2 regions of the Streptomyces rimosus genome follow, and region 2 is predicted to be linked to the other one. Evidence: riboswitches for the same ligand, from Rfam matches in the RefSeq annotation. Region 2 holds a riboswitch; the other holds the start of a gene.
What was found. Region 2 has a riboswitch for cobalamin ahead of nicT (Nickel transporter NicT). Riboswitches for the same ligand answer to the same signal wherever they lie in the genome.
Positions count from the first base shown of each region.

Region 1: it holds a riboswitch for cobalamin, as region 2 does, so the genes downstream of both, cobN (cobaltochelatase subunit CobN) here and nicT (Nickel transporter NicT) in region 2, are expected to answer to the same signal.

Region 1 covers NZ_CP023688.1:4,774,729-4,790,235, forward strand. The annotation lists gene CP984_RS20305 (precorrin-2 C(20)-methyltransferase) at 1-114, opposite strand, end outside; gene CP984_RS20310 (precorrin-8X methylmutase) at 111-743, opposite strand; gene cobG (precorrin-3B synthase) at 763-2,229, opposite strand; cobalamin riboswitch at 2,278-2,425, shown strand; gene cobN (cobaltochelatase subunit CobN) at 2,464-6,135, shown strand; gene CP984_RS20325 (LCP family protein) at 6,246-7,580, opposite strand; gene CP984_RS20330 (hypothetical protein) at 7,816-7,995, opposite strand; gene CP984_RS20335 (M56 family metallopeptidase) at 8,338-9,303, opposite strand; gene CP984_RS20340 (BlaI/MecI/CopY family transcriptional regulator) at 9,311-9,742, opposite strand; gene CP984_RS20345 (TerD family protein) at 9,914-10,489, shown strand; gene CP984_RS20350 (tellurite resistance TerB family protein) at 10,618-11,073, opposite strand; gene CP984_RS20355 (alkaline phosphatase) at 11,295-12,677, opposite strand; gene CP984_RS20360 (DUF6344 domain-containing protein) at 13,060-13,551, shown strand; gene CP984_RS20365 (MFS transporter) at 13,568-15,376, opposite strand.
Region 2 covers NZ_CP023688.1:6,510,888-6,526,394, forward strand. The annotation lists partial or broken gene CP984_RS28180 (phosphoribosyltransferase domain-containing protein) at 1-1,225, shown strand, start outside; gene CP984_RS28185 (HAD family hydrolase) at 1,222-2,043, shown strand; gene CP984_RS28190 (DedA family protein) at 2,006-2,635, opposite strand; gene CP984_RS28195 (sensor histidine kinase) at 2,744-3,880, shown strand; gene CP984_RS28200 (response regulator transcription factor) at 3,871-4,527, shown strand; gene CP984_RS28205 (O-methyltransferase) at 4,537-5,196, shown strand; gene CP984_RS28210 (FmdB family zinc ribbon protein) at 5,356-5,568, opposite strand; partial or broken gene CP984_RS28215 (sugar kinase) at 5,517-6,887, opposite strand; gene dgoD (galactonate dehydratase) at 6,881-8,026, opposite strand; gene CP984_RS28225 (DUF4383 domain-containing protein) at 8,140-8,799, opposite strand; gene CP984_RS28230 (coiled-coil domain-containing protein) at 9,295-10,689, opposite strand; tRNA gene CP984_RS28235 (tRNA-Val) at 10,877-10,948, shown strand; gene CP984_RS28240 (hypothetical protein) at 11,137-11,361, shown strand; gene CP984_RS28245 (DoxX family protein) at 11,531-12,082, shown strand; gene CP984_RS28250 (VOC family protein) at 12,149-12,649, shown strand; gene nicT (Nickel transporter NicT) at 12,765-13,982, opposite strand; cobalamin riboswitch at 13,981-14,193, opposite strand; gene CP984_RS28260 (ABC transporter substrate-binding protein) at 14,397-15,494, shown strand; gene CP984_RS28265 (FecCD family ABC transporter permease) at 15,494-15,507, shown strand, end outside.

The DNA of each region.
Region 1 (15,507 bases), 1.7 Mb from region 2:
GTCGGCGGCGGCGATGACCTCGACGGCGCGCAGGGTCATCAGGTTCGGGTCGCCGGGGCCGAGGCCGACTCCGTACAGGCGTCCCGGGCCGGGGGTGGTGTGCTGCTCGGTCACTCTTCCACGCTCGCTATCGCGTTGATCGCCGCCGCGGCCATCGCGCTGCCGCCGCGCCGCCCGCGTACCACCAGGTGTTCCAGGCCGGACGGGTGCTGCACCAGCGCGTCCTTGGACTCGGCGGCGCCGATGAAGCCGACCGGTATGCCGAGGACGGCGGCCGGGCGGGGCGCGCCCTCCTCGATCATCTCCAGGAGGCGGAACAGGGCGGTGGGCGCGTTGCCGACGGCGACCACCGCGCCGTCCAGGCGGTCCCGCCACAGTTCGAGGGCGGCGGCGCTGCGGGTGGTGCCCATGCGCTTCGCCAGGTCCGGTACGGACGGGTCGGCGAGGGTGCAGATCACCTCGTTGTCCGCGGGCAGCCGCTTGCGGGTGACGCCGCTGGCGACCATGTTCGCGTCGCAGAGGATGGGGGCACCGCCCCGCAGGGCCTCGCTCGCGCGGGCCACGACCTGCGGGGAGTACGCCAGGTCGCGTACGAGGTCGGTCATGCCGCAGGCGTGGATCATCCGGACGGCGACCCGGCTGACGTCCTCGGGCAGCTGCGCGAGGTCCGCCTCGGCGCGGATGGTGGCGAAGGACCGGCGGTAGATCTCCGCCCCGTCCTTCTCGTAGTCGAACTCGCTCACTGTGTTTCGTTGCCCTCGGTCATGTCGTGGTGGGGGTCGTGCGGGTGGCCGCGCGGGCCGACGCGACGGCGTCGGCGAGGCGGCCGGGTTCGGTCGTGGGGACGGTGGTCGCGGCGGCCGCCCCGTCGCGGGTGCCCCGTACAGACACCTCGTAGGCGTCGCCGGTCGCCACGACATCGACCCACGCGCCGTGCGGGTGGCCGCAGCGGCGGGCGCAGCCCGACCAGTGGACGGGCAGCGGCTCGGTGGCGCCCCCCGCTCGCAGGGTGGCCACCGCGTCCGCCCGTACGTCGGCCAGCGACTTGGCGCAGCCGGGGCGGCCGGTGCAGGCGCCGAGTCCGTACCAGGGGGAGGCGGGATCGGTGACCAGGCCGGCCGCCGCCAGTTCGCGCAGCCTGGGACCGGCCGTCTCCGGGGACAGGCCGGGCAGCACCACGCCGCGCCAGGGTGTCATACGGAGTTCGCCGGCCCCGTCCTGGGCGGCGATGGCGGCCAGTTCCCGCAGATGGGCGCTGGTGAGGCGGCCGAGGGGGGCGAGGAGGGAGAGGGCCCGGGTGCCGTCGGGGGCGGTGACCTGGCCCGGCCGGGGCGGGGACGGCCGGGTGGGGGCCGGGGGCGTGGCGGTCGTGCAGGGCTCCGGGAGTTGCGTACACAGGTGTACGCGGACGGTCGCGGCGTCGTAACCCGGCGGGAGCTCGCGTACGCGCCAGGAGCCGTTGCCCGCTTCCCGGGCGACGGTGAGGAACGCTTCCGCGGCGGCCAGGGCCGTGCGCGGTGCGTCATGGCCGGGCAGCCGCAGCGCCTCGGGGTCGTCGCCGATGCGCAGCAGCGCCGTACCGCCCGCTTCTGCGATCAACGTCACATCGGCGCCGAGCGCGGCCACGTCCCCGCGGCCGTCGTCCAGCGCGAAGAGGAAGCGTCCGGAGAGGGCGGGGGCCGTCGGGCTCGCGCACAGGAGGCGGTCCAGTTCGCGGGCCCAGTCCTGGACGGCGGCGCCGCCGTCGGCGCCCTGTCCGTCCAGCCCGGCGAGCGGTGAGGCGACGATGTTGCGGACGCGTTCGTGCTGGTCGGAGGGGAGGAGACCGGCGGCGCGCAGGAGGCCGGCGAGGGACGCGGCACTGTCGGCACCGAGGCCGCGCAGCTCCGCGTTGCCGCGGGAGGTGAGGGAGAGGTGGCCATCGCCGAGACGGTCCGCCGCGTCGGCCAGGACGCGCGCCTGGTGGGGCGTCAGGCGCCCTGCCGGAAGGCGGAGTCGGGCCAGGTATCCGTCGGCGGCCTGATGCAGCCGCAGCGCCCCGGGGCAGGCGTCGCCACGGTCCCGTACGACGGCGTCGCCGCGCTCCTGTACGGCGGCGCCATCGCGGTTCCGTACGTCCCGTACGCGGGCCTCGCGGCCGCCGCCTGCGCAGGCGTCACCGCCATCCCGTACGAGGGATTCGTCCCGATGCGGGGGTATCGCGGGGGTGGGCGGCATGGCGGCGAGCATACCGACGATGGCTCGGGCGGTCCCCCGCCCGGCTGTCGGCGGCAGCCCTTACTATGCAGGTCGGTGGGTCAGCTGGCCCATCGGACGCCAGCGACGGCGCCAAGGGAGGAAGCCCGGTGCAAATCCGGCGCGGTCCCGCCACTGTGAGCCCGGCCACCGCCGGGCGAGCCAGGAACTCCCGCCGTCCGTGAACACCGCCCGGGGCGCGGACCCCGAGGAAGGCCAGTCGCCGCCATGATCCTGCTGCTGTCGACGTCCGACACCGACCTGCTCAGCGCCCGTGCGGCCGCCGGTCCCGTGCCGTACCGGCTCGCCAACCCCGCCCGCCTCGACCTGGCGGAGCTGCCCGGCCTCCTGGAGGGCGCCGACCTGGTCGTCGTCCGGCTCCTGGGCGGCCTGCGGGCCTGGCAGGAGGGCCTGGACCAGCTCCTCGCCGCCGACCAGCCCCGCCCCGTCGTGGTGCTCACCGGCGAACAGGCGCCCGACGCGCAGCTCATGGAGGCGTCCACCGTCCCCATCGGCATCGCGGCCGAGGCCCACGCCTACCTGGCGCACGGCGGCCCCGCCAACCTGGAGCAGCTCGGCCGCTTCCTGTCCGACACCGTGCTGCTGACCGGCCACGGCTTCGAGCCGCCGGCCGCCGCGCCCTCCTGGGGCCACCTGGAGCGCTCGAAGCACCTGGCGGCCGAGGCGCGTACCGGTGGCGAGGTCGTGGCGCGTACGGACGACACGGGCGCCGCGACCGGCCCGCTGGTCGCCGTGCTCTACTACCGCGCCCACCACATGAGCGGCAACACCGCCTTCGTGGAGTCGCTGTGCGAGCGGATCGAGGAGGCCGGCGGCCGTCCGATGCCGCTGTTCGTGGCCTCGCTGCGGGCGCCCGAGCCGGAGCTGATCGAGGAGCTGCGGGCCGCCGACGCGATCGTGACGACCGTGCTGGCCGCGGGCGGCACCAAGCCCGCCGAGGCGTCGGCCGGCGGCGACGACGAGGCGTGGGACGCGGGCGCGCTGGCCGCGCTGGACGTGCCGATCCTCCAGGCCCTGTGCCTGACCGGGCCGCGCAGCGCCTGGGAGGAGAACGACGAGGGCCTGTCGCCGCTGGACGCCGCCAGCCAGATCGCGGTGCCCGAGTTCGACGGTCGGCTGATCACCGTCCCGTTCTCCTTCAAGGAGACCGACGAGGACGGCCTGCCGGTGTACGTCGCCGACCCCGAGCGCGCCGCCCGGGTCGCCGGCATCGCCGTCCGCCACGCCCGGCTGCGCCACATCGCGCCCGCCGACAAGCGCCTGGCGCTGGTGCTGTCCGCGTACCCGACCAAGCACTCCCGCATCGGCAACGCGGTCGGCCTGGACACCCCGGCGAGCGCCGTGGCGCTGCTGCGCCGCCTTCGTGAAGAGGGCTACGACTACGGGGACGAGCCCGTGCCCGGCCTGGAGTCCGGCGACGGCGACGAGCTGATCTACGCGCTGATCGAGGCGGGCGGCCACGACCAGGAGTGGCTCACCGAGGAGCAGCTCGCCCGCAACCCGGTCCGTATCCCGGCCGCCGACTACAAGCGCTGGTACGGCACGCTGCCGCGGGAGCTGCGCGAGCAGGTCGAGGAGCACTGGGGCCCGCCGCCCGGCGAGATGTTCGTGGACCGCAGCCGGAACCCGGACGGCGACATCGTGCTGGCCGCCCTGCGCCGCGGCAATCTGCTCATCCTCATCCAGCCGCCGCGCGGTTTCGGCGAGAACCCGATCGCGATCTACCACGACCCGGATCTGCCGCCGTCGCACCATTACCTGGCCGCCTACCGCTGGATCGCCGCCTCCCAGGAGGACGGCGGTTTCGGCGCCGACGCCATGGTCCACCTGGGCAAGCACGGCAACCTGGAGTGGCTGCCCGGCAAGAACGCCGGCCTGTCCGCCGCCTGCGGCCCGGACGCGGCCCTCGGCGACCTGCCCCTGATCTACCCGTTCCTGGTCAACGACCCGGGCGAGGGCACCCAGGCCAAGCGCCGGGTGCACGCCACGCTCGTCGACCACCTCGTACCGCCGATGGCCCGCGCCGAGTCGTACGGCGACATCGCGCGCCTGGAGCAGCTGCTCGACGAGTACGCGGCGATCTCCGCCATGGACCCGGCGAAGCTGCCCGCGATCCGTGCCCAGATCTGGACGCTGATCCAGGCCGCCAAGCTGCACCACGACCTCGGTCTGGAGGAGCGCCCGGACGACGAGGGCTTCGACGACTTCCTGCTGCACGTCGACGGCTGGCTGTGCGAGGTCAAGGACGCGCAGATCCGCGACGGGCTGCATGTGCTCGGCGGCGCGCCGGAGGGCGAGGCGCGCGTCAACCTCGTGCTCGCCATCCTGCGCGCCCGGCAGATCTGGGGCGGTACGTCCTCGCTGCCGGGCCTGCGCGAGGCGCTGGGCCTGGACGAGTCGGCCGCGACCCGTACGACCGCCGACGCGGTCGAGGAGCAGGCCCGCGGCCTGGTGCAGGCCATGGACGACGCGGGCTGGGACCTCGCGGCCGTCGAGCGGGTCACCGCGGAGCTGCCCGAGGCGCAGCGTGAGCCGGTGGCGGCGATCCTCGCCTTCGCCGCGCGCGAGGTCGTGCCGCGCCTGGCCGCCACCACCGACGAGATCGACCACGCGGTACACGCGCTGGCCGGCGGCTTCGTCCCGGCCGGCCCGTCAGGATCGCCGCTGCGCGGCCTGGTCAACGTGCTGCCGACCGGACGTAACTTCTACTCGGTCGATCCCAAGGCCGTACCGAGCAAGCTCGCCTGGGAGACCGGCCAGGCCCTCGCCGACAGCCTCCTGGAGCGCTACCGCACCGACCACGGCGACTGGCCGACCTCGGTGGGCCTGTCCCTGTGGGGCACCAGCGCCATGCGTACGTCCGGTGACGACGTGGCCGAGGCGATGGCGCTGCTCGGCATCCGGCCCGTGTGGGACGACGCCTCGCGCCGTGTGACCGGCCTGGAGCCGATCCCCGCCGACGAACTGGGCCGCCCGCGCGTCGATGTGACGCTGCGTATCTCCGGCTTCTTCCGCGACGCGTTCCCGCACGTCATCGGCCTGCTGGACGACGCCGTACGGCTCGCCGCCTCCCTGGACGAGCCCGCCGACGTCAACTTCGTCCGCGCCCACGCCCAGGCCGACCTGGCCGCGCACGGCGACGAGCGCCGGGCCACCACCCGCATCTTCGGCTCCCGCCCCGGCACGTACGGCGCGGGCCTGCTCCAGCTCATCGACTCGCGTGACTGGCGTACGGACGCCGACCTCGCCGAGGTCTACACGGTGTGGGGCGGCTACGCGTACGGGCGCGGCCTGGAGGGCTGCCCGGCGCGCGAGGAGATGGAGACCGCGTACAAGCGCATCGCGGTGGCGGCGAAGAACACCGACACCCGCGAGCACGACATCGCCGACTCGGACGACTACTTCCAGTACCACGGCGGCATGGTCGCGACCGTGCGCGCGCTCAAGGGCACCGCGCCCGAGGCGTACATCGGCGACTCGACGCGGCCCGAGACGGTCCGCACCCGCACGCTGGTCGAGGAGACCTCCCGCGTCTTCCGCGCCCGCGTGGTCAACCCGCGCTGGATCGAGGCGATGCGCCGCCACGGCTACAAGGGCGCCTTCGAGCTGGCCGCGACCGTCGACTACCTCTTCGGGTACGACGCCACGACCGGCGTCGTCGCCGACTGGATGTACGACAAGCTGGCGCAGACGTACGTCCTCGACCCGGAGAACCGCGCCTTCCTCCAGGAGGCCAACCCCTGGGCCCTGCACGGCATCGCGGAACGCCTCCTGGAGGCGGAGTCGCGCGGCATGTGGGCCGAGCCGGACAAGGAGACCCTGGCCGCGCTCCGGGAGGCGTTCCTGGAGACCGAGGGCGATCTGGAGGAGCAGGGCTGACGCCCTTCCCGACGCTGACGGCGGAGCGCCGGGCAAGCTGAGCGATCAGCCTGCCCGGCGCTCCGCCGTATTACGCGTGGGGGCTCAGCCCATCGCCACGTGTGGGGGCCTCAGCCCGTCGTGGTGAACCCTTCGCCGACCGTCAGCGTCACCACGTCCGTCCCCGCGGCCGAAGCGTCCGACGCTTTCTCCGTCTTCACGCCCGCCAGCCGGGCGGAGAGCACCTTCGCCTGCGCCTCCATCGACGCGGGGTAGGTGATGGCGGTCTCCTTGGCGCCGGGAGCCGCGTTGCCGGTGGAGACCACCGAGAAGCCCATCTTGCGCAGGTCCGCCGCCGCGCCTGCCGCGTAGCCGGGCGTGCCGGTGCCGTTGAGGACCCGTACCTTCACCGAGCGCGCGGTGACCAGCTTCTTGGCCTCGGCGGCCAGCTTGTCCTTGCTGACCTCCTTGTCGTGCGCCAGGTCGCTGAAGAGGTTGCCGGCCTGCGGGTACTGCCAGATCACGTTCGCCTTGTCGGTGGGCACGTCCGCCTCGCGCGGATAGTTCGGCACCGTCAGGAAGGTGAGCCGGTCGCTGGGGATGTCCTTGACCGTGGAGGCCAGTTCGGACAGCGGCTTGACGCCCGCCAGCTCGTTGTCCGTGGTGATCGACTTGGTGGCCGAGTCGAGGAAGTCGTACAGCGCGCCGGGGCTGGTCAGCTTGGACTGCGCCTTCTCGCCGAGCGCCTTCATGAACTCCTGCTGGCGGCCGATGCGGCCGAGGTCGGAGCCGTCGCCGACGCTGTAGCGGGTACGGACGTAGCCGAGCGCCTTCTCGTCGCTGACCTCCTGGCAGCCCGCCTCCATGTCGAGGTGCGCCTTCTTGTCGTGGATCGCGGTCTTCGGGCACACCTTTATGCCGCCCAGGGCGTTGACCATGCCCTTGAAGCCCTGGAAGTCGACCGAGACGAAGTGGTCGATGCGCAGCCCGGTGTTCTTCTCGACGGTCTTGATCGTGCAGGCCGCCGCGCTGGCCACGTCGCCGCTCTCACCGCCGATGGTGAACGCTTCGTTGATCTTGAAGTGGTGGGGCTTGGACTTGTGGCCGTTGCCGCTGTCGCAGGACGGGATGGACACCCAGGAGTCGCGCGGGAAGGAGACCGCGGTGGCCCACTCGCGGTTGGCGGCGATGTGCAGCACCATCAGCGTGTCCGACTGCATGGTGTCCAGGTTCTTGCCGTACTTGGCGTTGGCGCCCGCGCGGCTGTCCGAGCCGACGACGAGGATGTTCTTGGAGCCGGGGCTGAGGTTGGCGGGGCGGTCGCCGCCGAGGCGGCTGCCGACGTCCGCGCCGTGGATGTTGCCGTCCAGCTTGAAGTAGATCCAGCCGCCGACGCCGGCCGTGATCAGCAGCAGCACGCCGAGGACGCCGCCGGTCCAGGCGAGGATGCGGCCGCGCCGGGTCATCCGGGCCTTGGGGCGGCGGCCGCGGCCGGAGCCGGAGCCCGCGGCGCGGCGCGAGCGGCCGGGTCCCGGGCCGGAGCGGTCGGCCCGGCGGGAGCGGGGGCCGGGCACATCGGGGCCGCGGGTGTCCGCGCCGGGGCCGGTGCGGCCGGTGGGGCCGGAGGTGCCGTTCTGGCCGGAGGTCGCGCCCCGCCGGGGCCGGTTCCTGTCTTGCACGCCTATTGGTCCTTCTGGTGCGTCAGATGCCCGCGCTCGGCAGGACGAGCATGCGGTCGGGGTCGTACGGAAACCACTGCGGGCAACTGCCGCTGCTGCCGCGCATCGTACGCAACCTGCACCACAGTTCGCCTGCCCCGTCCCGCCACCAGGCGCTGATGCGGCCCAACTCCCACCCGCCGTCGGGGTGTTGCAGCTCCACCGGCTGGTAAACCCATCGCACCTCCGCCTCGGGGGGAGGCCCACCCTGCCGCGGGGGCCCGCACCTCGTCGTCATCTCCCCCTCCCGCCGGGCCGGTTGCGAACGTTCTGGCGCACTCTACAGCCAACTTCTACAACGCTGTAGAAGTACGATGGTGTGGGGCGGATCACATGGTAGGGGAGGCGCCCGGGGCGGCGTGCGCGGGGGTTGCGGGGGCGGGGGAGACGGCCGGGGCCTCCACCGGGCCACCTGGCGGGCCGTCACCTTCCTTCCGGCCGGGGCCGTACGCACAGGTGCGCTGCTCGCCCCTCGGGATCGCCCCGAGTCCCGACGTGTGCGTACTCAGAGCGGGGTGGCCGCCTTGAGGACCAGGAAGAGGGCCACCGCGGCGTTGAGCGAGGAGAGGGCCGAGGCGGCGGTGCCTGCGGCGGCCACCAGGGCGGCCAGGCCGGCCGGGGTGAGGGCGGGCGGCCAGCTGCGGGCCGTGGGGGCCGGGCCCAGGAGGGCCGCCACTCGGCGCGGTACGGGGCCGGGCTCCGGGGCGGCGAAGCCCGCCAGCAGGGGGCTGGGCGCGGGCCGGGAGACCAGTGCGGCCTTGCCCACGGCCCGGGCGGTCAGCCGACGGTCGCCGACGGTCCGCGCCGCCTCCTCGTCGGCCCAGCGCTCGGCGCTGAAGGCGACCGCCGTACGCAGCGGCAGCAGGAGCGGGTTGGCGCAGCCGGCCAGCCGTACGGCGAGCTGGTAGCGGTGGTGGCGTTCCGCCAGGTGGGCGCGTTCGTGGGCGAGCAGCGCCCGGCGCTCGTCGCTGTCCAGGCTGTGCAGCATGCCGCGGGAGACCGCGATCCGGCCGGGGCGCGCGGGCCTGCCGGGGCGGGCGGGCAGGCCGGGGACGGCGTAGGCGTACGGGCTGTCGTCGGGCAGCACCGCCAGTTCCGTACCGGACGGCAGTCCGTCCAGCGCCTGGTGCGTACGGAAGCGGACGCGGTAGTGGCGGCGCAGCTCGATGCCGCAGGCGGCGAGGACGGCGGCGAGCGCCGCGATCGCGGCGCTGCCCGCGACCTCCGCGATCGGCACCGCGGCGCGCACCTCCGGGTCGGACCAGCCGTCCGGCAGCGGGTTGCCCGGCAGCTGGGCGGTGCCCACCACCATCAGCAGCGCCAGGCACAGCGTGCTGCACACGCCGAGGACCACGGCCAGCGCGGTCAGCAGGCGGGTGGTGCTGCGCGGGTGCAGGTGCTGGCCGGCGAGGCGGGCGATCGGCAGGGCGGTCAGCGGCAGCACGAGCGGGAGGAAGACGAAGACGCCCATCGGTCAGTCAGTCCCCGGAACTCTCGGCCGCTCCGGGGCCGCCGGTGGCGCGCTCCAGCAGGGTGCGCAGCAGCTGCTCGTCCTGGGCGGACAGGGCGGACACGAAGCTGGCCAGTACGGCGTCCCGGTCCGACTCGCTGTCCAGTACGCGGCGCATCCGCAGCGCGGCGAGCCCCGCCTCGTCGGCGGCCGGGGTCCACACGTAGGACCGGCCGACGCGTTCGCGGGTGACGGCCTTCTTGGCGTGCAGGCGGGAGAGGATCGTCATCACCGTCGTGTACGCGAGGTCGCCGCCGAGGTGGTCCTGTACCCAGGCGGCGGTGGCGGGCCCGGGGGAGTGGTGCAGGGCGGCCAGTACCTGTGCCTCCAGCTCGCCCTGGCCCCGGCGGCGCGCGCGGTCGCGCCCGCCCGGATGGCCGCCGAAGGGGTCCCCGTTCATGCCGTAGCCTCCCGTTCCGTGCCGGACGCCCCGCGGCGGCGGGGCGTCGCCGCATCCTACTGAGCGGGCCGGGAACGCGCCCCGCCCTTCGTTCGTCATCCTCTACAGCACTGTAGAGATTGTGGCCCGCCGCACAAGGAGGCCACACACCCCGACCCGGGAGGAACATCCATGGGAGTCTCGCTGGCCAAGGGCGGCAACGTCTCGCTGTCGAAGGAGGCGCCCGGCCTGACCGCCGTGACGGTGGGCCTCGGCTGGGACGTGCGGACCACCACCGGCACCGACTACGACCTGGACGCGAGCGCCCTGCTGTGCAACGAGTCCGGCAAGGTCGTCTCGGACCGGCACTTCGTCTTCTACAACAACCTCACCAGCCCGGACGGCTCGGTGCAGCACACCGGTGACAACCTCACCGGTGAGGGCGAGGGCGACGACGAGTCGATCAACGTGAACCTGGCGGGCGTGCCCGCCGAGGTCGCCAAGATCGTCTTCCCGGTCTCCATCCACGACGCGCAGAACCGCGGCCAGAGCTTCGGCCAGGTCCGCAACGCGTTCATCCGCGTCGTCAACCAGGCCAACGGCACCGAGCTGGCCCGCTACGACCTCACCGAGGACGCCTCGACCGAGACCGCCATGGTCTTCGGCGAGCTGTACCGGCACGGCGCGGAGTGGAAGTTCCGCGCGGTGGGCCAGGGCTACGCGTCCGGGCTGGCCGGTATCGCGGCGGACTTCGGGGTCAACGTCTGAGACGTGGCCGCACCACGGCCCGTACGGCCGTGACCGGTACGACGGCGGGCCCGCGGCGTGTGTGCCGCGGGCCCGCCGCCGTATGCCGGAGCTTTGTACCCGGACCTCGTGCCCGGACCGGGCCCGGATCAGAGATCGAACTCGGCCGGCGGAATGTCCAGCGCGTAGCAGACCTCGCGCACCACGGCCTGCTCGGTCTTGTCGAAGTCGCCGTCGGCGCCGCCGATGACGATGCCGATCTGGATGACGGCACGCGCCTCGACCGGCTTCTTCTTCACCTTGCCGATCTCCTGCATGAGGCCGACCTTGCCGAAGTCGAAGTCGGCGGACAGCTTGTCCAGGTAGTCGTCGAAGCGGCGGCGCAGGTCGTCGGCGGAGAAGTTCTGCAGCACCTCGTTGGTGGCGATGAGCTGGGCCACCCGCTGCCGCTCGGAGGGGTCGACGTGGCCGTCGGCGGCGGCGACGAGCGCGCACATCGCCATGCTCGCGTCCCGGAAGGCGCCGCTCTTCAGTTCGTTCTTCTTGGCGACGAGCTGGTTCTGCATCGTCTGGGCGGAATCCTTGATCCGGTCCCACAGAGCCATGTGGATCTCCTTGTCGTTCCCGCGGGGTGCCGCGCACCGTTCGCCATCGAGTAATGCGCAAGCAAAATCTACAGGCTTGTAGATTCTCGCGGGACACGGCCCACCCTGGCGGACGCACACATGCGGAGGGCCGGGGCAGCTGCCCCGGCCCTCCGCACCCCCCGTTCCCCCCGAAAGCCCCCCTCGGGCTCAGGTGGTGGTCAGGCTCGCCGCCCGCCCCCTCATCGCAGCCGCAGCGCGGTGCGGATCGTGGTGAACAGCTGCGTCTGGTCGGTGACGCCGAGCACGCGGTACGCCTGCGGGCCCTGCGCGGCGATCCGGACCTGGGTACCGGTGTGCTCCTGCGACTGGCCCGGCGTGTTGGTCGAGTAGTTGACCTTCAGCTTGCCGCCCTCGTCCGTGACGAGCGTCGAGGAGAGGCCGGGCGGCTGGGCGTCCAGCGGCACGATCTGGCTGGAGTGGCCGTGGTCCGCGGTGGTGACGACGAGCGTGTCCGGGTGCTTGGCGGCGTAGTCCCGCGCCACCTTCACCGCGCGGTCGAACGCGGCGGTCTCGCCGATCTGGCCGCAGGGGTCGGCCGCGTGGTCCTGCTTGTCGATCGAGGCGCCCTCGACCTGGAGGAAGAAGCCCTTGTCCCGGCCGTGGCCGCGCTGCGACTTCTGCTTCTTCTCCAGCAGCTGGATGGCCTTGGCGGCCTGCTCGTCCAGGGCGGGCGTGCCCTTGGGCCGGTTCGGGTTGCCGGTGGTGCAGCGCTGCGGGTCGGTGCCGCCCACGGCGGCGGGCTTGCCGGTCCACTCCACGGGCACGTTGCCCGGAGCGAACAGCCCGAGCACCGGCTTGCCGCCCGCGACGCTCTTGACGCGCTGGAGGCCGTCCCGGTCGGTGACGACCTGGTAGCCCAGCTTGCGCGCCTGCTCGGCCACCGTCAGGCCCTTGTACGGACCCTCGGTGATCTTCTGGTCGAAGCGCTGCTTGCCGCCGCCGAGGAGCACGTCCACCTTGTGGTTCACGCTCTGCTCGGCGATCGAGCCGGGGCCACCCTTGCCGATCTTGTCGGTGGGGCACTTGGCCATGTCGGCCGGGCCCTGGCAGCTGCGGTCGGTGGCGTGCGAGGCGAGCACGGCCGGGGTGGCGTCGGTCAGCTCGGCGGTGGTGACGGACCCGGTGGCGTAACCGTTCTGCTGCGCCAGCTCCAGGATCGTCGGCAGCGCCTTGTCGGTGTCCGGCGTCTTGGATATCCGCCCGTTGACGGTCTTGTGCCCGGTGGCCCAGCCGCTGCCGCTGGCCGCGGAGTCCGTCACGTAGTCCGGCTTCTTGTTCTTGTCCACGGCGTACGTCGTGTAGGCGCCGGTCAGCGGGAACCCGTCCATGTTCAGCCGCCCGGCGGCCCCCACGGTGTAGTCCCGCGCGAGGGTGATCTCGCTGTCCCCCATCCCGTCACCGATCAGCAGAATGACGTTCTTCGCCGCCCCGCCCCGGATCGCCCGCTCCGCCTGGTGCTCGGACCCGAAGGCGGCGGCCCCCGCGGGCACGGCCGCGGCGGCGGCGAGCGCCACGGCGGCACCGGTGATGACGCTGCGACGGGACAGGCGCAGTCTTCGCATGAGTACTCCTCTTCGCTCGCCGGCCGTGTGCCGACGCGCTGAAGCCCACCAGCCCCCGGTGAACCGGGGGTGACGGCTGTGCGGCGTCTTGGCCGCCGCGGGGGCAACGGGGGGTGGTCGGCGGGGCGGCGCGGGAGCGGGGGCGGTACGGACGCGTCCCCGGGAAATCCGCCCCCGCTGCGCCGACCGAGTGGTGTTCATCCGAAGAACGGCGAATCGCGGACGAGGGTCCTCGTGTTCCCGGGGCGTTTACACATCATGAGGAAAGTACGCAAATCGGTCATCGGGACAAGCGCCTGTGCGGCGCTGGAACACCGCCTCCCCGCGGTGCCGTCCGAGGGCCGGGGAATGACCGCAGGACCGAGCAGAGAAGAGAGGGATCATGGCCGCCACCAAGGTCACGAGACTCTGGGCCGCTTTCGTCGTCGTCATCGTCAAGGTGCTTGCCGCGCTGGGCTTCCGTACGCCCGCCGCTGTCACCGCCACTGCCACTGCCACCACCGCCGGTCCGGTCGCCGCCCCGGCGCCGGTTCCCGCCGAGGCCGGGGACGGCTGGGCCGCCCTGCCGGCCGAGGCCGATACCGGGGAGCCGGTGGGTGAACGGGGCCGTTGGGCCGAAGACGCACGGGCCTTCGCGCCGCCCCGCATGCGGTACGGGCGCATTCTGCCGCCGACGATGAAACAGCGCATCCGGGCGGAGGCGCACGGTGCGGCGCCCAGTTCGCGCAGTGTGCCGGTTGAGTTGTCCGACGCCCCGTACACGGGGCCGGTGGGCGCGCCGCCGGCTCGTCCGGTCAGCGCGCCGCCCGCCCGTGCGGTCAGCGTGCCGCAGGCCCGCCGGCCCGAGCGCGAGCGGCAGCTCTGCCCTGCCTGAGGCCGGCTCGACGGGCTTACGTCCGCGGCCTTGTGGCGACGGCCTCCTGGGTGAGGTCGAAGTCGAGGCGGCGTTCCCGGTCGCCGGGGGCGAACGTGACCCGGTCGGCGTGCGGCGGGTAGCCGGCGGCGGTCAGGGTGTAGGCGCCGGGCGCGAGACCGGTGACGGCGAAGGAGCCGTCCGGTCCGGTGACGGTGTGGGCGGCGGGTGAGCCGTCCGGTCCCTGGAGAGTGACGACGGCGTCCGGCAGCGGGCGTCCGTGCGGGTCCCGTACGGTGCCGCGCAGAGCGGCCGGCGGGGGCATCGGCGTGGTGGCGTCGGTGGTGCCCGCGGGGTCCGCGTCCCGGGTGACCCGTTCGAACGCTCCGGTTTCCGCCTCGCTGCGGGCCAGCAGCCGCGGCGTGCCCGGCTTGGGCCGGGACGGGAGGAACGCCGCCAGGACGAGGCCGATGGCCACGGCGCCGGTGGCGATGGCGAACGAGACGCGGAAGCCGGCCATGGTCGGTACCGTCACGGCGCCCGCGGGGGCGGACAGATGGGCCAGGACCATGCCGATGACCGCGCTCGACACCGAGGTGCCGATGGAGCGCATCAGGGTGTTCAGGCCGTTGGCGGCGCTGGTCTCGGACGGGTCGACGGCGCCGACGATCAGGGCGGGCAGCGAGGAGTAGGCCAGGCCGATGCCCGCGCCGACCACGACCGAGATGATCACGGTCTGCCAGGGGGCGCTCATCAGGCCCAGGCCCGCGCCGTAGCCGATGGCGATGACGAGCATGCCGAGCATGAGGGTGGCCTTGGGGCCGCGCCGGGCCGAGATGCGCGCGTACACGGGCGCGGTGAGCATCATCGTCAGGCCGAGCGGTGCCACGCACAGGCCCGCGACGACCATCGTCTGGCCCAGCCCGTAGCCGGTGGACTTCGGGAGCTGGAGGAGCTGCGGCAGGACGAGGGAGATCGCGTAGAAGGCGACGCCGACCATGATGGACGTGAGGTTGGTGAGCAGCACCTCGCGGCGCGCGGTGGTGCGCAGGTCCACCAGCGGTGCGGTGACGCGCAGTTCGTAGACGCCCCACAGGAGCAGCAGGGCGACCGCGCCGCCGAACAGGCCGAGGGTGGTGGGCGAACCCCAGCCCCAGTCGCTGCCCTTGGTGATCGGCAGCAGCAGGCAGACGAGTCCACCGGTCAGTCCGATGGCGCCGAGCACGTCGAAGCGGCCGGTGGCCCGTACGGACGACTCGGGGACGCAGACGACGCTGAGCAGCATGGCCAGTACGCCCAGGCCCGCGGCGCCGAAGAACAGCGCGTGCCAGTCGGCCTGCTGGGCGACCAGGGAGGCGGCGGGCAGCGCGAGGCCGCCGCCGACGCCGATGGAGGAGCTCATCAGCGCCATGGCGGAGCCGAGGCGTTCGCGCGGCAGCTGGTCGCGCATGATGCCGATACCGAGGGGGATGGCGCCCATGGCGAAGCCCTGGAGCGCCCTGCCTATCAGCATCGTGGCCATGTCAACCGTGAAGCCGCAGATCAGCGAGCCGACGACCATGAAGGCGAGGCTGGCCAGCAGCATCCGCCGCTTGCCGTAGAGGTCGCCGAGGCGGCCCATGATGGGGGTGGCCACGGCGCCGGTGAGCAGCGTGGCGGTCATCACCCAGGTGGCGTTGCTCGGGGCGGTGGCCAGGAGGACCGGCAGGTCCTTGATGACGGGCACCAGCATCGTCTGCATGACGGCGACGACGATGCCGGCGAAGGCGAGGACGGGGACGACGGCGCCGCCCGCGCTCCGCCGGTCTCGCGGCGGGTCGTGGGGCGGCTCGGTGGGTGCGGGCATCGGGTGCGCGGCGGTGGGCGCCGGTTCCCCGGCGCGCTGGTCCGTCGTCTGCGGCATACGTGCGGCCTCCGGTCGGTGCAAGTGGGTGCCCCTTGAACGCTTTTGGCGGCGTGGGCATTCCAACGCGTCCC
Region 2 (15,507 bases):
ACCGGCGTACGCACTGCCGCAGACGCCGGAGCCCGCTCCGCAGCCCACGCCCGACGCCACGCAACGACAGGTCTGACCGATGCCCCTCCCCGAGCCGCTGCGCGGCCCCGCCTTCTCCTCCTACGCCCCCGACGAGGTCGGCTGGCTGCTCCAGGACCTGTCCTCGGTCAGCCTGGAAGCGCCGACCGAGGAGCGCGAGGAGGCGATTCAGGCCGGTGGCGCCCACTACGCCGAATCGCTGCCCGTCGAGTACCAGCCGAGCGAGCAGTACCAGGCGCTGTTCCACAGCGCCCTGGCGACCTCCGCCGCCCGCATCGCGCGCGCCGTCGGCACCGTCACGGAAACCGTGCTCGCCGAGCGATCCCCCCGGCCGGTACTGGTTTCCCTGGCCCGCGCCGGCACCCCGGTGGGCGTCCTGATGCGCCGCTGGGCACAGTACGCCGACGGGCTCGATCTGCCGCACTACGCCGTCTCGATCGTGCGCGGCCGCGGCATCGACACCACCGCCCTGCGCTGGCTGGCCGCCCACCACGATCCGGCGGACGTCGTCTTCGTCGACGGCTGGACGGGCAAGGGCGCCATCACCCGCGAACTCGCGGAAGCGCTTCGGGACTTCCCCGGCTTCGACCCGAGGATCGCCGTCCTCGCCGATCCCGGTGGCTGCGTGGATACCTACGGCACCCGCGACGATTTCCTCATCCCGTCCGCCTGCCTCAACTCCACCGTCTCCGGCCTGGTCTCGCGCACCGTACTGCGCGACGACCTCGTGGGGCCCGACGACTTCCACGGCGCCAAGTTCTACCGCGAGCTGGCCGGCGCCGACTTGTCGCGGACGTTCGTCGACACGGTCGTCGCGCGCTTCGACGAGGTCGCCGAGCAGGTCGCCTCCGACGTGAAGGAACTGGCCGCCGCCGACCGGACGCCCACGTGGGCGGGCTGGGCCGCGGTCGAGCGGATCAGTGAGGCGTACGGCATCCACGACGTCAATCTCGTGAAGCCGGGGGTCGGTGAGACCACGCGGGTACTGCTCCGGCGGGTCCCCTGGAAGATTCTGGCCCGGCGCGGCGCCGGTACGGACCTTGATCATGTGCGTCTCCTGGCTGAACAGCGGGGCGTACCCGTCGAAGAGGTCGACGAACTGCCCTACTCCTGTGTGGGATTGATCCACCCCCGCTACACGCGGGGCGCGACGGGTGCGGACGGCAAGGCGGTGACCGCGCTGTGAGCACACTCGTCGCCAGCGACCTGGACCGCACCCTCATCTATTCGGCCGCCGCGCTGGACCTGGCCATGCCCGACGCCGAGGCGCCGCGCCTGCTCTGTGTCGAGGTCTACGAGCGCAAACCGCTCTCCTACATGACGGAGACGGCGGCCGGGCTGCTGGCCACACTTGCCGACACCGCCACGTTCGTCCCGACGACCACACGCACCCGTGAGCAGTACGGGCGCATCCACCTCCCGGGCCGCGCACCACGCTTCGCCATCTGCGCGAACGGCGGCCACCTGCTCGTGGACGGTGAGTCCGACCGCGACTGGCAGCGCACCGTCGCCGCGCGGCTGACCGCGGAATGCGCCACGCTCGACGAGGTCCGTGCGCATCTGCTGCACAGTGCCGATCCGGCCTGGCTGCTCAAGGAGCGCGTCGCCGAGGACCTCTTCGCCTACCTGGTCGTGGAGCGCTCGCTGCTGCCGCAGACCTGGGTCAAGGAACTCGCCGAGTGGGCGGACGCCCGCGGCTGGACCGTCTCGCTCCAGGGCCGGAAGATCTACGCCGTACCGAAGCCGCTCACCAAGGGCGCCGCCGTGGCGGAAGTGGCCCGGCGAACCGGGGCCGCGCAGACACTCGCCGCCGGGGACTCGCTGCTGGACGCCGACCTGCTGCTGGCGGCGGACCACGGCTGGCGCCCCGGCCACGGGGAGCTGGCGTCCTCCGGGTGGGACGCCGAGCACGTCACCGCACTGAGCGAGCACGGGGTCGCGGCCGGCGAGGAGATCCTGCGGGCCTTCACCCGCGCCGCCGCTGCCCCGGACCGCTCCTGCTGAGCCGCACGGCCAGGAAGGCCAGCACCGCCAGTCCGGCAGCCACCAGGACCACCTTTGAATACGTGTCCGCATAGCCGGTCACTTCCTCCCAGTTCTCGCCGAGCGCGTAGCCGGCGAGAACGAAGATCGCATTCCAGATCAGACTTCCGAGCGTGGTCAGGAGGAGAAAGGCCGGTATCGGCATGCGTTCGATGCCGGCCGGTATCGATATCAGGCTGCGGAAGATCGGGACCATCCGGCCGAAGAACACCGCCTTGCTGCCGTGTCGTTGGAACCAGCGCTCGGTCTTCTCGACGTCCGACACCTTGACCAGCGGCAGCCTGGCCGCGATCGCCAGCATGCGGGCCCGGCCGAGCGCCGCGCCCACGCCGTACAGCGCCAGCGCGCCGAGCACCGAGCCGAGCGTCGTCCACGCGAGCGCGGAGAACAGGGACATCCGGCCCTGGCCCGCCGCGAAGCCGGCCAGCGGCAGGATCAGCTCGCTCGGCAGCGGCGGGAAGAGATTCTCGGCGGCGATCGCCAGGCCCGCGCCGGGCGCGCCGAGGGTGTCCATGAGTCCGGTGATCCAGCTTGTTTCCGCGAGTTCGTTCATGCTTCGACGGTAGAAATCCGCGGGCGCGGGCACATTGCGGAAAACCGCACGGAACACTGTGGTTTACCGCAGTGTGGAGGCAATGGCGCAGCCACTAGCGTTTTGATCATGCGGGGGATGACACGGCGCGGGATGCGCCTCACGGTCGGATTGTTGGTCGGCGCGGGCATGGTGGCGGTCGAGCTGCCGTTCATCGCGCTCTCGGGGCTCGCGCTGCTCTGCGTATACATGTGGCCGCGCGGGAGACGGAAGGTGCTGGAGCCGGTGACGGCCGTGGCCCGGTGCCTCACCGAGTCCGCGCGCCGCCGACTGTGGTTCGGCGGTGCCGACTTCTCCTATGGGTACGACACCGAGCGCGCGCTCAAATACCTGGCGGTCCGCTGGGCCTTGGGGCTACTGGGCGGTTGCGTCGTGATCTCCGCGCTCGCGGGGGCGACCGTCGTCCTGTGGGCGTCGACGGCGTGGATGTTCTCCACCATCGAGCACCCGGTGGACGTCGCGGAGACAGGTGTGGGCGCCGTGTTCCTGCTCTTCCTCAGCCTGCAAGCGGTCTTCGGCATGGCGACCCTGGAAGCCCGGCTGGCGCGACACTTCCTCGGCCCCACGCACGAGAAGGAGTTGCAGCGGCGGGTCGCGGAACTGGCCTCCAGCCGGGCCGGGGTCGTCGCGGCGGTCAACGACGAACGCCGCCGTATCGAGCGCGATCTGCACGACGGGGTCCAACAGCGACTGGTGGCCCTGGGCATGCTGCTCGGCCGCGCGTTGCGCGCCAAGGACGAAACCCGCACGGTCGAACTGCTGCGACAGGCCCACGAGCAGAGCCGCCAGGCGCTGACCGAACTGCGCGAAGTCGCCTGGCGCGTCTATCCGACCGTGCTGGACGAGGCCGGGCTCCGGACCGCTCTGGAAACCGTCGCGGAGCGTTCCGCGGTGCCCGTCCGCCTCGACTACCGCCTCGCTCGTGAACCCGACACCGCCGTGGCGACCGTCACCTATTTCGTCATATCCGAGGCGGTCACCAACGCCGTCAAGCACTCCTGCGCGGACCGGATAGCCGTCACCGTCAACCGTGAAGACAACACCCTGTTCCTTCGGATCCAGGACAACGGCGGGGGTGGTGCGGATGCCTTGGGTAGCGGACTGTTCGGGCTGGCCCGCCGGGTCGCCGCCATGGACGGCCGGTTCCGGGTGGCCAGCCCGGCCGGCGGACCCACCACGATCACCGCGGAGCTGCCGTGCGCGTAGTACTCGCCGACGACTCGACCCTGCTGAGGGAGGGCTTGGTGCGACTTCTGACCGAAGAGGATCACGAGGTGATGGCCGCGGTGGGGGACGCCGCGGAACTGATGACGGTGCTGGAGCGCGCACCGGCGGAGCAGCGGCCCGACGTGGTGGTCGTGGACGTACGGATGCCGCCCACCCACACGGACGAAGGACTGCGGGCCGCGGTCAGCATCCGCGAGCGCTGGCCGGACGTCGGCGTACTCGTCCTGTCGCAGTACGTCGAGCGGCGGTACGCCACCGAGCTGCTGACCGAGGACAGCGAGGGCGTCGGCTACCTCCTCAAGGACCGCGTCGTGCAGGTGGACGAGTTCCTGGACGCGCTGGAGCGGGTCGGCTCCGGGCGGGCTGCCTTCGACTCGGAGGTCGTACGGGTCCTGTTCTCCCGCAGCAGCCGCGCCGATCCGCTGAACGCGCTCACGGCCCGTGAGCGCGAGGTGCTCGCCCAGATGGCCGAAGGACACACCAACACGGCCATCGCCGACAGGCTGCACATTTCCCGGAGCGCCGTGGAGAAGCACACCAACGCGATCTTCGACAAGCTCGGCCTGACCGGCACTTCCGGCTACTCTCGCCGCGTCCTGGCCGTACTGCGTTACCTGGGGACCTGAGGAGCACCGGTGACCAAGAGCAAGACCACGACGATCACGGAGGCGCTGTACGACTACGTCCTGGCGCACAATCCGCCGCTGGACACCGTGCAGCGGGAGCTCGTACGGACCACGCTGGAGCGCTTCCCCGACGCGGCGCGGATGCAGTCGGCGCAGGAGCAGGGCCCGCTGCTGGCCTTCCTGATCCGGCTGTGCGGCGCGCGGCGGGTCGTGGAGGTGGGCACCTTCACCGGGTTCTCGGCCCTGGCGATGGCGCAGGCACTGCCGCCGGACGGCACGCTGATCGCCTGCGACATCTCCGAGGAGTGGACGGCGTACGGTCGCGAGGCATGGGCGAAGGCCGGTGTCGCGGACCGTATCGACCTGCGGATCGCCCCCGCGCTGGACACGCTGCGGTCGATCCCCGCCGAGCCGCGGATCGACTTCGCCTACCTCGACGCGGACAAGGGCAACTACGTCGCGTACTGGGAGGAACTGGTCCCGCGGCTGCGGCCCGGGGGACTGATCGTCGCGGACAACGTCCTGTTCGGCGGGAAGGTGGCCGATCCGCACGCGGAAGGACCGGCCGCGGCGATCAAGGAATTCAACGATCACGTCATGGCGGACGAGCGGATGGAGGCGGTGATGCTCACCGTGGCAGACGGACTGACCGTGGCACGCAGGCGGTGACGAGGCGAGCGCCGGTAGCCGGGGCCGCGAACTGAGAGCAGGGCCGCCGGGGCGTGTGCAACGCACCGGCGCGTGCTGCGCAACCCATCGGACGGCCCTAGAGCGGCGTAACGGCAGTCGGAGGAGAGGGAACCGCTGGGGACCCGCTGCGGCCGATGGTCAGCCGCAGCAGCCGCCTCCACAGCAGCCGCCTCCGCCGCCACCGCTGGGGGCCGGGGCAGCGGCGGTGCCGCCGACGGCGACCGTGGACAGCAGTTTGACCGTGTCCTCGTGCCCGTCCGGGCAGGTGGCCGGAGCGGAGGACTCGGCCATCGGGCGGTTCAGCTCGAAGGTCGAGCCGCAGGAACGGCAGCGGTATTCGTAACGAGGCATGGCCACAGATTAGCCCGCGAGGGGGAGAAAGGGGGCAGAACGTGGGGGGAGAACGGAGTGGGCCAGCGTACGACCGTGCCGGGTGGTGCGCCGAGGAGGCGCAGTTCGGCACGTGTGGGAGCGCCTTTCCAGTCGCCGGGGGAGGTCACCGCGAAGGCGCCGGTGGTCACGCCCCGTTCGAGGCGCCCGACGACGCCCTCGCCGTCCAGCAGAGTGGAGAGATAGCCCGCTACGAACGCGTCACCGGCACCCATTGGGTCCACGGCTTGTACAGGTACGGCGGGCTGGTGCAGCGAGCCGTCGATGGCGTGGTGCGGGTGGCACGGGCGTTGGTTGGCGGGGTGGGGCTCTGGGTGCGTATAGGAGGTGGCGCCGTCCGGGCCGAGTTTCACGACGATCTCGGTGACGCCTGCGGCCGGCCATTGTCCGGCCTGTGCGGTGATGTCGGCTGGCGAGCCCGGTGGGAGGCACAGCGAGAGCCCGTCGGTCGAGGAGATCAGGATGTCCACGTACGGGATCCAGTCCCGCAGGACCGCCGACGCCTGGTCGGCCGTCCACAGCCGGGAGCGGTGATTCACGTCGGGGCAGACCGTTGTCTCGCGTTCGCGGGCCAGGTGAAGGGCGTGCGTGGACGGGGCGCGGCCCAGAGCAGGGGTAATGCCGACCAGGTGCAACACCTGGGGTGCAGTGGTGGCGAAGGCCCGGTCGAGCACGTCCGGGGCCATGCGCGACCCGGCCGAGCCCGCGCGGTAGTAGTGGATGCGGGTCACGTCCGGGAGCCGCGGCTCGAAGAGGATCAGCCCGGTCGGGGCGTCGGGATCGGACGAGGCCGGGGAGATGTCCACCCCTTCGGCCCGCAGGGTACGGAACACCAGCTGACCGGCTTAGCCGTCGCCCACGATGCCCGCCCACTGGACGTCGTGGCCGAGCCGGGCGAGGCCAACGGCGACATTGCTCTCGGCGCCCGCGATGGAGACGTTCATGGTGCCGCCCAGCTTGAGCGGGCCGGTGCCGCGCAGCGCGATCATGGTCTCGCCGGAGGTGAGCACGTCGGTGTTGGTGTTGGTGTCAGGGCAGGTGTGGGTGGTGGCTTCGGCGCTCGTGCTTTGGTGGCCCGCGCCGGGTCGGTCTGCGGATGCGGATGCGCCTGCTCGTGGTCTCGCCGCTGTGTTTTGGTCTGTGTGCGGGGGAGGACCGGTGGCTGTGTGAGGGGGCGTGTTCGCGTGCGGGCGCGTGCTGGTGCCGGTTGTCCGTGCGTTTTCGGCGTGGGGCCGAGGGGCTTGGCCCGGCTTGTCCGGTCCTGGCGTGCGGCTCACCATTCGGCGAACGAGCCGTCCGCGTGGCGCCAGACGGGGTTGCGCCAGGTGTGGCCTTTCTTGTCGGCGGCACGTACGGCCGGCTCGTCGACCGTGATGCCCAGCCCCGGGCGGTCGGTGCGCGCGAGGGAGCCGCCTTGGAAGCGGAAGGGGGCGGGGTCGATGACGTAGTCGAGCAGCTCGGCGTCCTGGTTGTAGTGAATGCCGATGGACTGTTCCTGGATGAGGAAGTTGGGGGTGGTGAAGGCGACTTGGAGGCTGGCCGCGAGCGAGATCGGGCCGAGCGGACAGTGCGGGGCGAGCTGGGCTCCGTAAGTCTCCGCGAGAGCGGCGATCCGGCGGAGTTCGGAGATGCCGCCCGCGTGCGAGATATCCGGTTGGAGGATGGCGACGCCGGCCTGGAGAGGAGCCAGGAACTCCTGGCGGGTGAAGAGCCGTTCGCCGAGCGCGAGGGGGATATTGGAGGCGTTGACCAGGTCGGGAAGGGAGTGCGGATAGTCGGGGAGGACCGGTTCTTCGACGAACATCGGCGCGTGTTCGGCGAGCAGGGGGAGCAGGCGCCGGGCGTTGGCGGGGGACACACGGCCGTGGAAGTCCAGGCCGAAGTCCCGCTCGTCGCCCAGTACCTCGCGTGCGGTCTCGGCGCGGCGCAGGCAGTCCCGTATCTCGGCGCGGGTGGCGACCGGGGTCATCGGGCCGCAGCCGTTCATCTTGACGGCGGTGAAACCCGCCTCGATCTGGGCGGTCAGAGCGTCCCGTATCTCGGCCGGTTCATCGCCGCCGATCCATGAGTACGCGCGGACCCGTTCCCGTACGGGGCCGCCGAGGAGTTGGTGGACCGGGACGCCGTACTCCTTGCCCTTGATGTCCCACAGGGCCTGGTCCAGCCCGGCGACGGCGGAGGAGAGCACCGGGCCGCCGCGGTAGAAGCCGCCCTTGGTCATGACCTGCCAGTGGTCCTCGATACGGGACGGGTCCCGGCCGAGGAGGTATTCGGCCAGGACCTCGACGGCGGCGCGTACCGGTTCGGCGCGGCCCTCGACCACCGGCTCGCCCCAGCCGACGAGGCCGGTGTCGGTTTCCACCCGGACGAACATCCAGCGCGGCGGTGCCAGAAACGTTTCGACGCGGGTGATCTGCACGCGGGGCGGCCCTTTCTACGAGGGGGGGGAATGCCGTTCCGTAACGGTATGGGCGATGCAGCGACCGCAATGGGCTGCCTGGAGTGGGGGCGCTGTTTGCGGTAGTCCGTGCACTACATGGCGTGCCGGCGGCGGTGCTTCGGGGAGTGGGAACGGAAGCGGGAGCGGTGTCCGTGGGTTGTGGGAGCCTCGTGGCGAGGGGCCGCGTGTGCGCCGGTTCGGGGTGGCAGGGGGCGCGCGGTTCGGTTTGCGATTTCCGGGTGGCGGGCGCGCCAGTACGGGTTGTCGTGGGGCAGGCCGCCGGAGACACGACCGTACATGCCGAAGACCAGCAGCATCAGGCCGACGAGGAAGCTGAACAGAACGTTCTGGATGCGGAAGGCCAGGAAGTTGAAGCCGGTCTCCAGAATGGCGAGATTGACGAAGCCGCTGAGCAGGAAGGCGACGCCGAGCACGATGTTGAGTGTCGAGGCGAAGTTCCCGCCGATCACCATGCCGCCGAAGAGCACCAGGCCCACGATGATCGACAGCACGCTCAGCGCGCCGTTGGTGTTCAGCCCGGCGACGGTGTCGCCGCCCGTGTCGAAGAACCCGATCTTGTCGATCAGGCCGAGAATGCCGAAAGCGACGAGTACCAGCCCCACCAGACCCGCGCCGAAACGGTAGATCTGGCTGAGCCGGTGATCGACGGGGAGATGTTCGTCGAGCCGTGTGTGCCGCACCTTGCCGCGCAGCGTCCGGGAGGGCCCGTGCAGAGCCTGGCCAGCGTCCATGTCCGGCCTCCTTCACGCAGATGAGCCGCCGATGAGCCGCCTGGACCGTGCTTGACTCCAGCATCCGCCTGTCCGCGGCGGGACGCCAAAGTGCCAGGTCAGTGGGTAGGGGAGGGGGAGGCCAGAGGGCGGGCGGGGGTGGCGGCCGGTCGTGGGACGGGGCTGCGGGGTCTCGGCTTTCGCCGGGGCGGGGGCAGCCGCCCGTACGCACTGATCGTTACGGCTGTCGCCCTGCGGCCACGCCGCCTGCGCGACGGGAGCAACCACGGCCGCCCGCGGCATCGCCGCCTGACCGCTGCACCACTGCGGGCCGTGCACTTACGGCCCGCCGGGCCACCGGCCCGCCCGACCCACAGACCGCCGAGCCAACGGGACCTATCGCCAGCCGATCAGCCGCTCCGCTGCACGCAACCTCACTGCACACCGCCCCACCGCACGCCGCACACCACCCCACCCGCACCAGCCCCGAACCCACTGCCGGGCACCGTCACCCCCTCACCCCGCCGCCCCTCCACCCCGCTCCTCGCGGATCTCCTGCACCACGCGGGCCGCCGTCTGCCGTACCGCTTCCATCTCGGTCAGGAAGTGCCACCAGTCCGGGTGCCGTCCCTCCAGGCCGGCGATCGCGCGCTCCAGGCGCGCCACCGCGTCGTCCAGCGGGCGTGCGTGGCGCGGGTCGGGCGTACTGCGGCCGGCCATCGCCAGCCGCTGCGCGTCCCGTACCGCGAAGCGCGTCCGCTCGACCTCCTTCTCGCGGTCGAAGGACACCTCGTCCAGCCGCCGCAGCCGGTCACCGGCCGCCGAGACCGCCTCGTCGGTCGTGTTCAGCAGGGCCCGCGCGGTCGCCAGCAGGCTCGTGGCGTCGGCCCAGCGCTGTTCGTCGCGGGCCTGCTGGGCCTCGCGCACCTTGGTCTCCGCCTGCGCGACGGCGTCGGCGGCCTGGTCCGGTACGTTCTGGAGGTCCTGCCAGCAGGCCGCGCTGTAACGCCGGCGCAGTTCGCTCAGTACGGGATCGACCTTGGCCGCCCGCGTCGTGATGGCCTGCGCCCGGGTCCGCAGCGACACCAGCCGCTTGTCGATCTCCGCGGCCTTCTCCGGCAGCCGCTCCGCCTCGGTACGTAGGGCCTCGGCCTGGCGCAGTACGTCGTCGGCGCGCCGGATCGTCTCCTGCACGCCGTGCTGCCCGGCGCCCTGGTTCAGCTTGGTCAGCTCGGGCGACAGGGCGGCCAGCCGGGCCGCCAGGCCGTCGGCCTTGTAGTTCTGCGCGCGGACGGCATCCAGCGCGTTGCTCGCGGCCAGCAGGGCCTGCCGGGCCCGCTCGACCGCCGGCGCGAGCCGCGCCAGCTGCGTTTCCGCGGTCTGCAGCAGCGGCCCCAGCCCCTGCGCGAAGCGGTCGAGGTCCGCCTTGACCCGCTCCAGCTCGTCCTTGGCCCGGGTCAGGTCGGCGCGCGCCCGCGAAGCCGCGCCGGCGTCGAGGTCGTCCCGGTCGAGGTCGTGGGCGTCGACGGCGCTGATGTAGCCCTGGCTGACCTCGTCGATCCGCTGCCCGAAACGCTCGTACTCCTCCGCGGCCCGCACGGCCGCCGGGGAACGGTCGACCGCGGTGATCGTCTCTATGGAGATCCGCAGGTCACGCTGGGCCGTGTCCAGCTCGTAGAACGCCGCCGCGGCAGCGTCCTTGGCCGCCTGGGCATCCGCGCGCTGGCTCTCCCCGCGCCCGAACCAGCGCCGCGTACCGCCGCCCGCGAAGGCGGCCGGGGCCGCGGCGGCCAGCAACGGCAGCGGCAGCAGGAGCAGAGTCACGGTGTCCCGGAGCGGTCCGCCCCGGGGGCGACGGCGTACTGCACGGCGTGCTCGCTGCTTGCGCGGCTGCGTGTGTGTCGCCGTCACATCCCTCTCCCGATCGCATCGCCCCTGGCCCGGCTGCCATTCTCCCACCCAGTAGGAACGAACACAGCGGCCGGTTGGTTCGCGATCAAGGACAGGATCCGGCGCGGCCACGGCCCCCGCCCCGAGCCGTCCACAACCCGGGTTTGCAGTGCAGCCCGGAAAGCAAGGTAGCCTGTCCGCTCAGCCAGGGCGCATAGCTCAGCGGTAGAGCGCTGCTCTTACAAAGCAGATGTCACAGGTTCAAATCCTGTTGTGCCCACAGTGAGAAGCCGCATCTGAGCGGTGAGATCGAAGCCCCAACCGAGGTCGGTTGGGGCTTCGTCGTTTTCGGGGTCCGCGGGAAGTCCACACGCCTACAGGCCGCGCGTTGTGCGGGGAGGCGGCTGTCGTCGCCTTCCCTGCTATAGCCGACATGCGGGGTGCTTTTGGGCGGTGCAGGCTGAAGGTATGGGTGTGCATTTGCCGGTGATTGTTCATCCGCCCTCGCCTTCGGGTGGGCGTCGGGTGACGGTTCATGGGCAGATCGTCGGGCTGGCGCATGGGCGGGGGGATGTTGCCGAGTTCTTGCGGCGGGCGGGGCTGGCGCCGGATGCCGAGGATGTTGATCTGGATGCGCCGGGGCTCATCGAGTGGCGGGGCGGGGGCAAGGACGTCTGGGTGGCTTCGGGGTGAGTGGGGGGTGGGGGTGGTTACGGGGGGTGTGTGAGGGGGTTCGGGGGGTGAGGTTGGCCGGTGGGCCTGTTGTTCAGGTTTCAAGTGATGTGTATCTTCGAAGGGTGACTTGAAACTTCAAGTACTTCCGATGGTGGCCGCCCGGTCACAGACAGAAATGAGCGTTCGTATGACCTCCCCCCTCAGCCCCCTCCGTGACTACGGCAGCGGCATCGACGACCGCCATGCCGCGAGCCCGCACGCGTACGACATCGGTCTGCTGGTGTTGCGGCTCGCGGTCGGCTTGATCATGGCCGCGCACGGTGCGCAGAAGCTGTTCGGCTGGTTCGGCGGGGGCGGGCTGGACGGGACCGGGCAGTTCTTCACGGCCAGCGGCTATCCGTCGGGCAAGGCCATGGCCGTCGTCGCCGGTCTCAGCGAGACGCTGGGCGGCCTCGGGCTGGTGCTCGGGCTGCTGACGCCGCTGGCGGGGGCGGCGCTCGTCGGGACGATGGTGAACGCGCTGGGGGTGAAGTGGGGCGGCGGGTTCTTCGCGCCCGAGGGCGTCGAGTACGAGCTGCTGCTCACGGCGGGCGCGGCGGCGCTCACGCTGACCGGCCCCGGCCGGTACGCGGTCGACCGGCTGCTGCCGGTCCTGCGCGCGCACCGGCTGGCGTACGGCGTGGCCGCCCTGGTGCTCGGTGTGGTCGTGGCGCTCGTGTTCCTGCTGATCCGTAAGTGAGCGGCGCGGGGCGGGGGCGGGCACGTCGGGAAGATGTCGGTAAGCAGCGGAAGGTGAGGGATTGACGTGGCGGTACGGCGGTTGAATCACGCGGTGCTCTACGTACGGGACGTGGCGCGCGCCGTGGCCTTCTACAGCGAGGCGCTCGGGTTCCGGGTGGATACGGAGATTCCGGGGCGGGCCGCGTTCCTCAGTGCGGAGGGGACGGCCAATGATCACGATCTCGGGCTGTTCGCGGTGGGGGCCGCGGCCCCTGGGCCCGAGCACGGCCGGGTGGGGCTCTACCACCTGGCGTGGGAGGTCGGGACCCTCGGCGAGCTGGCGGACGTGGCGGCGGAGCTGGCGCAGCGGGTCGCGCTGGTCGGCGCCACCGATCACCTGGTGTCCAAGTCGGTGTACGCGAAGGACCCGGACGGCAACGAGTTCGAGGTGATGTGGCGGGTGCCGCGCGAGGACTGGCCGGGCCCGGACGAACCGGACCGGCTCCGCCCGCTCGACCTCGAAGCGGAGCTGGCCCGCTGGGGGCGGGACCTGAAGACGGGGGCGGCGGCGGGGTCGGCCACCTGAGGGGAGGGAGGGGCAGGGGGTGGGGCGTACCGCGTACCGCCTCGCCGGCTCCGTAGCGCTTCGGCTCACCCCCGCCCCGGCACAGGCCCCGTCAGCCGTCCCCCCCCGGCCTTCGTCAGCCACCCTCCCCGGCCCCGGCCCCGGCCTCCGCTCCCGAAGCCCGCGCCGACCAGCGCTTCTCCACCCCGGCCAAGCGCCAGTACGCCAGGGCCGCCGCCCAGACGACCACGAACAGGCCGACGATGATGAAGCCGACGTTGTCCAGGTCGATGGACGAGATCCAGTCGGTGACGCCGTCCTTCAGGTCCAGCTTGTCGTGCAGGACGGTGACCAGCTCGATGGTGCCGATGAAGAACGCGACGGCGATCGACAGGCCGGTGATCGTGAGGTTGTAGTAGACCTTGCGTACCGGGTTCGAGAACGCCCACTGGTACGCGAAGTTCATGAACGTGCCGTCCAGGGTGTCGAACAGGCTCATTCCGGCCGCGAACAGCAGCGGCAGCACCAGGATCGCGTACCAGGGCAGACCGGCCGCCGCGCCGCTGCCCGCCATCACCATCAGCGTCACCTCGGTCGCGGTGTCGAAGCCGAGGCCGAAGAGCAGACCGAGCGGGTACATCTGGCCGGGCCGGGTGATGGAGCGGGTGAAGCGGCCCAGTACGCGGTTCATGAAGCCGCGCGAGTCGAGGTGCTGCTCCAGCTCCGTCTCGTCGTACCGGCCCTCTCGCATGGCGCGGAACACCCGCCAGATGCCCGCCAGCGCGACCAGGTTGAGCGCGGCGATGAGGTACAGGAAGCCGCCGGAGACCGTGGTGCCCACGGTGCCGAGCACCTGGTGGGCGCGCGAATCGTCGTCCAGCAGGGTGCCCGCGAGCTGCGCGCCGCCGGCGACCAGCGCCGCCATGGCGACGACCACGCTGGAGTGCCCGAGCGCGAACCAGAAGCCCACGGAGACCGGCCGCTTGCCGTCGGCCATCAGTTTGCGGGTGGTGTTGTCGATGGCGGCGATGTGGTCCGCGTCGAAGGCGTGCCGCATGCCGAGGGTGTACGCGGTCAGGCCGAGGCCGACGCCGAAGACCTGCGAGCCCACCGCGTAGTGGTGCGGCACGACCAGCAGGAAGAGCACGCCGAAGGCCACGATGTGCAGCCCGGCGATGACCGCCATCAGCCCCGCGGTCCGCACGGTGTCCTGCCGCCGCCAGCGGAAGTCGGGCAGGGGGGAGGCGGGAGCGGCTGAGGACGACGCGGCCGAAGTGGGGGAAGGGGAAGAAGGGTAGGGGGGATCTGTGGACAGGGGCATCCGGTGGTCACGCTCCAGCACCTCGTGGATCAGTTCGTGAGATGCCGTGGCCGGTCTCCTGGCTGACGGGTGTGCGCGCCCGCCCCAACCTTCCCGGCCGCGGGCTGCGGCCAGTGGCTCCGTACGGCGAAGGGCGCGTACGGACAGGGGCGGGAACTTCCCGATCACAGTGGCGAGGGCCGCTCCGGCCTGGACCTTACGGTCGTCACCGGTCTTCCCGAACACCACGGCCCGGACACTCTAACGCCGTCGCTGCCGCCGGTCAGCGCCCCGGCCACCGGGCCACTGCCTCGGGAACCCGGGGCGCCGGTTGCTCGACTACCTGATCCGGGCCCGCGCCGGCGGGCCGTCGGACAGTCGAGAGGCAGGGAGAGCGGGCATATGCGTCCTCGCATGAATGGGCACGTGGTGGGGCCGGGACCGGGGTTGGGGGCGAAGGGCCGGACGGTGACGGCGGCGGTGACGGTGCTGGCGGTGGCCGCGCTGGCCGCGGGGTGCGGCAGTGCCGACGGGCGGGAGTCCGGGAGGGCGGGCAGCCGGGACGACGCGGCGGGTGGCTTTCCGGTCACCGTCACCGATTGCGACGGGCGGAAGACGACCTTTTCCACGGCGCCGCGGAAAATCGTCACGAGCAATGCGGCGAGTCTGGAGATGCTGCTTCGGCTGGGTGTCGAGGACCGGATTGTCGGCACCGGATTCCCGCCGGGCAAGGGCACGTTGCCGGGTGAACTCGATGCTCGGGCGCAGCGGGTGCCGGTCCTGGGCAAAACGGTGATCCCGAAGGAGAAACTGCTCGGCTCCGGGGCCGATCTCTACATCGACACGTTCGCTTCGATGGGCAACATGGGCGGGGCGGCGACCGGCCCCACCGAGACGGAATTCGCCGCGGCGGGCATCAAGCACGTCTATCTGGCCTCGACCGCATGCGCGCCGCGCAAGAAGGTGCCGCAGCGGGATCTGTCCGCGGTCGAGGGGGACATCCGGCGCCTCGGGCAGGTCACGGGCACATCGCCGAGGGCGTTGCAGCTGGTGGCGGAGATGGAGAAGAAGGTTTCCGGGGTACGGAAGGCCATCGCGGACGTACCGGCGGAGAAACGGCCGTCGTATTTCTTCTTCGATTTCGACGCGGGAACGAAGCAGCCCGTGGCCGTCTGCAACCGGCAGGTGGCGAACGCGGTGCTGACCGAGGCCGGGGCGCGGAACGTCTTCGCGGACTGCGCGGGTGATTTCCAGCGGGTCTCGTGGGAGGACGTGGTCGGCAAGGACCCGGACTGGATCCAGCTCGGTGTACGGAACCGGGGCAGCGCCGCGGCCAATGAGAAGGCGTTCGGTGAGGCCGAGCAATTCCTCCGGACGTTCCCGGCCACGGCGGGGCTGCGCGCGGTGAAGGAAGGGAAATTCCTGCGCATCGGCTCGGAGCGGACGACCATCGCGGGGGTCGGCAACGCCGATACGGTACGGCGGATCGCGGCGACGCTGTATCCGGACCGGCTGGGCGGCGGAGAGGGCACGGATGGCGTGGCTGCCGGCGGGGCGGGCCGCTGATGGGGCGGTTGGT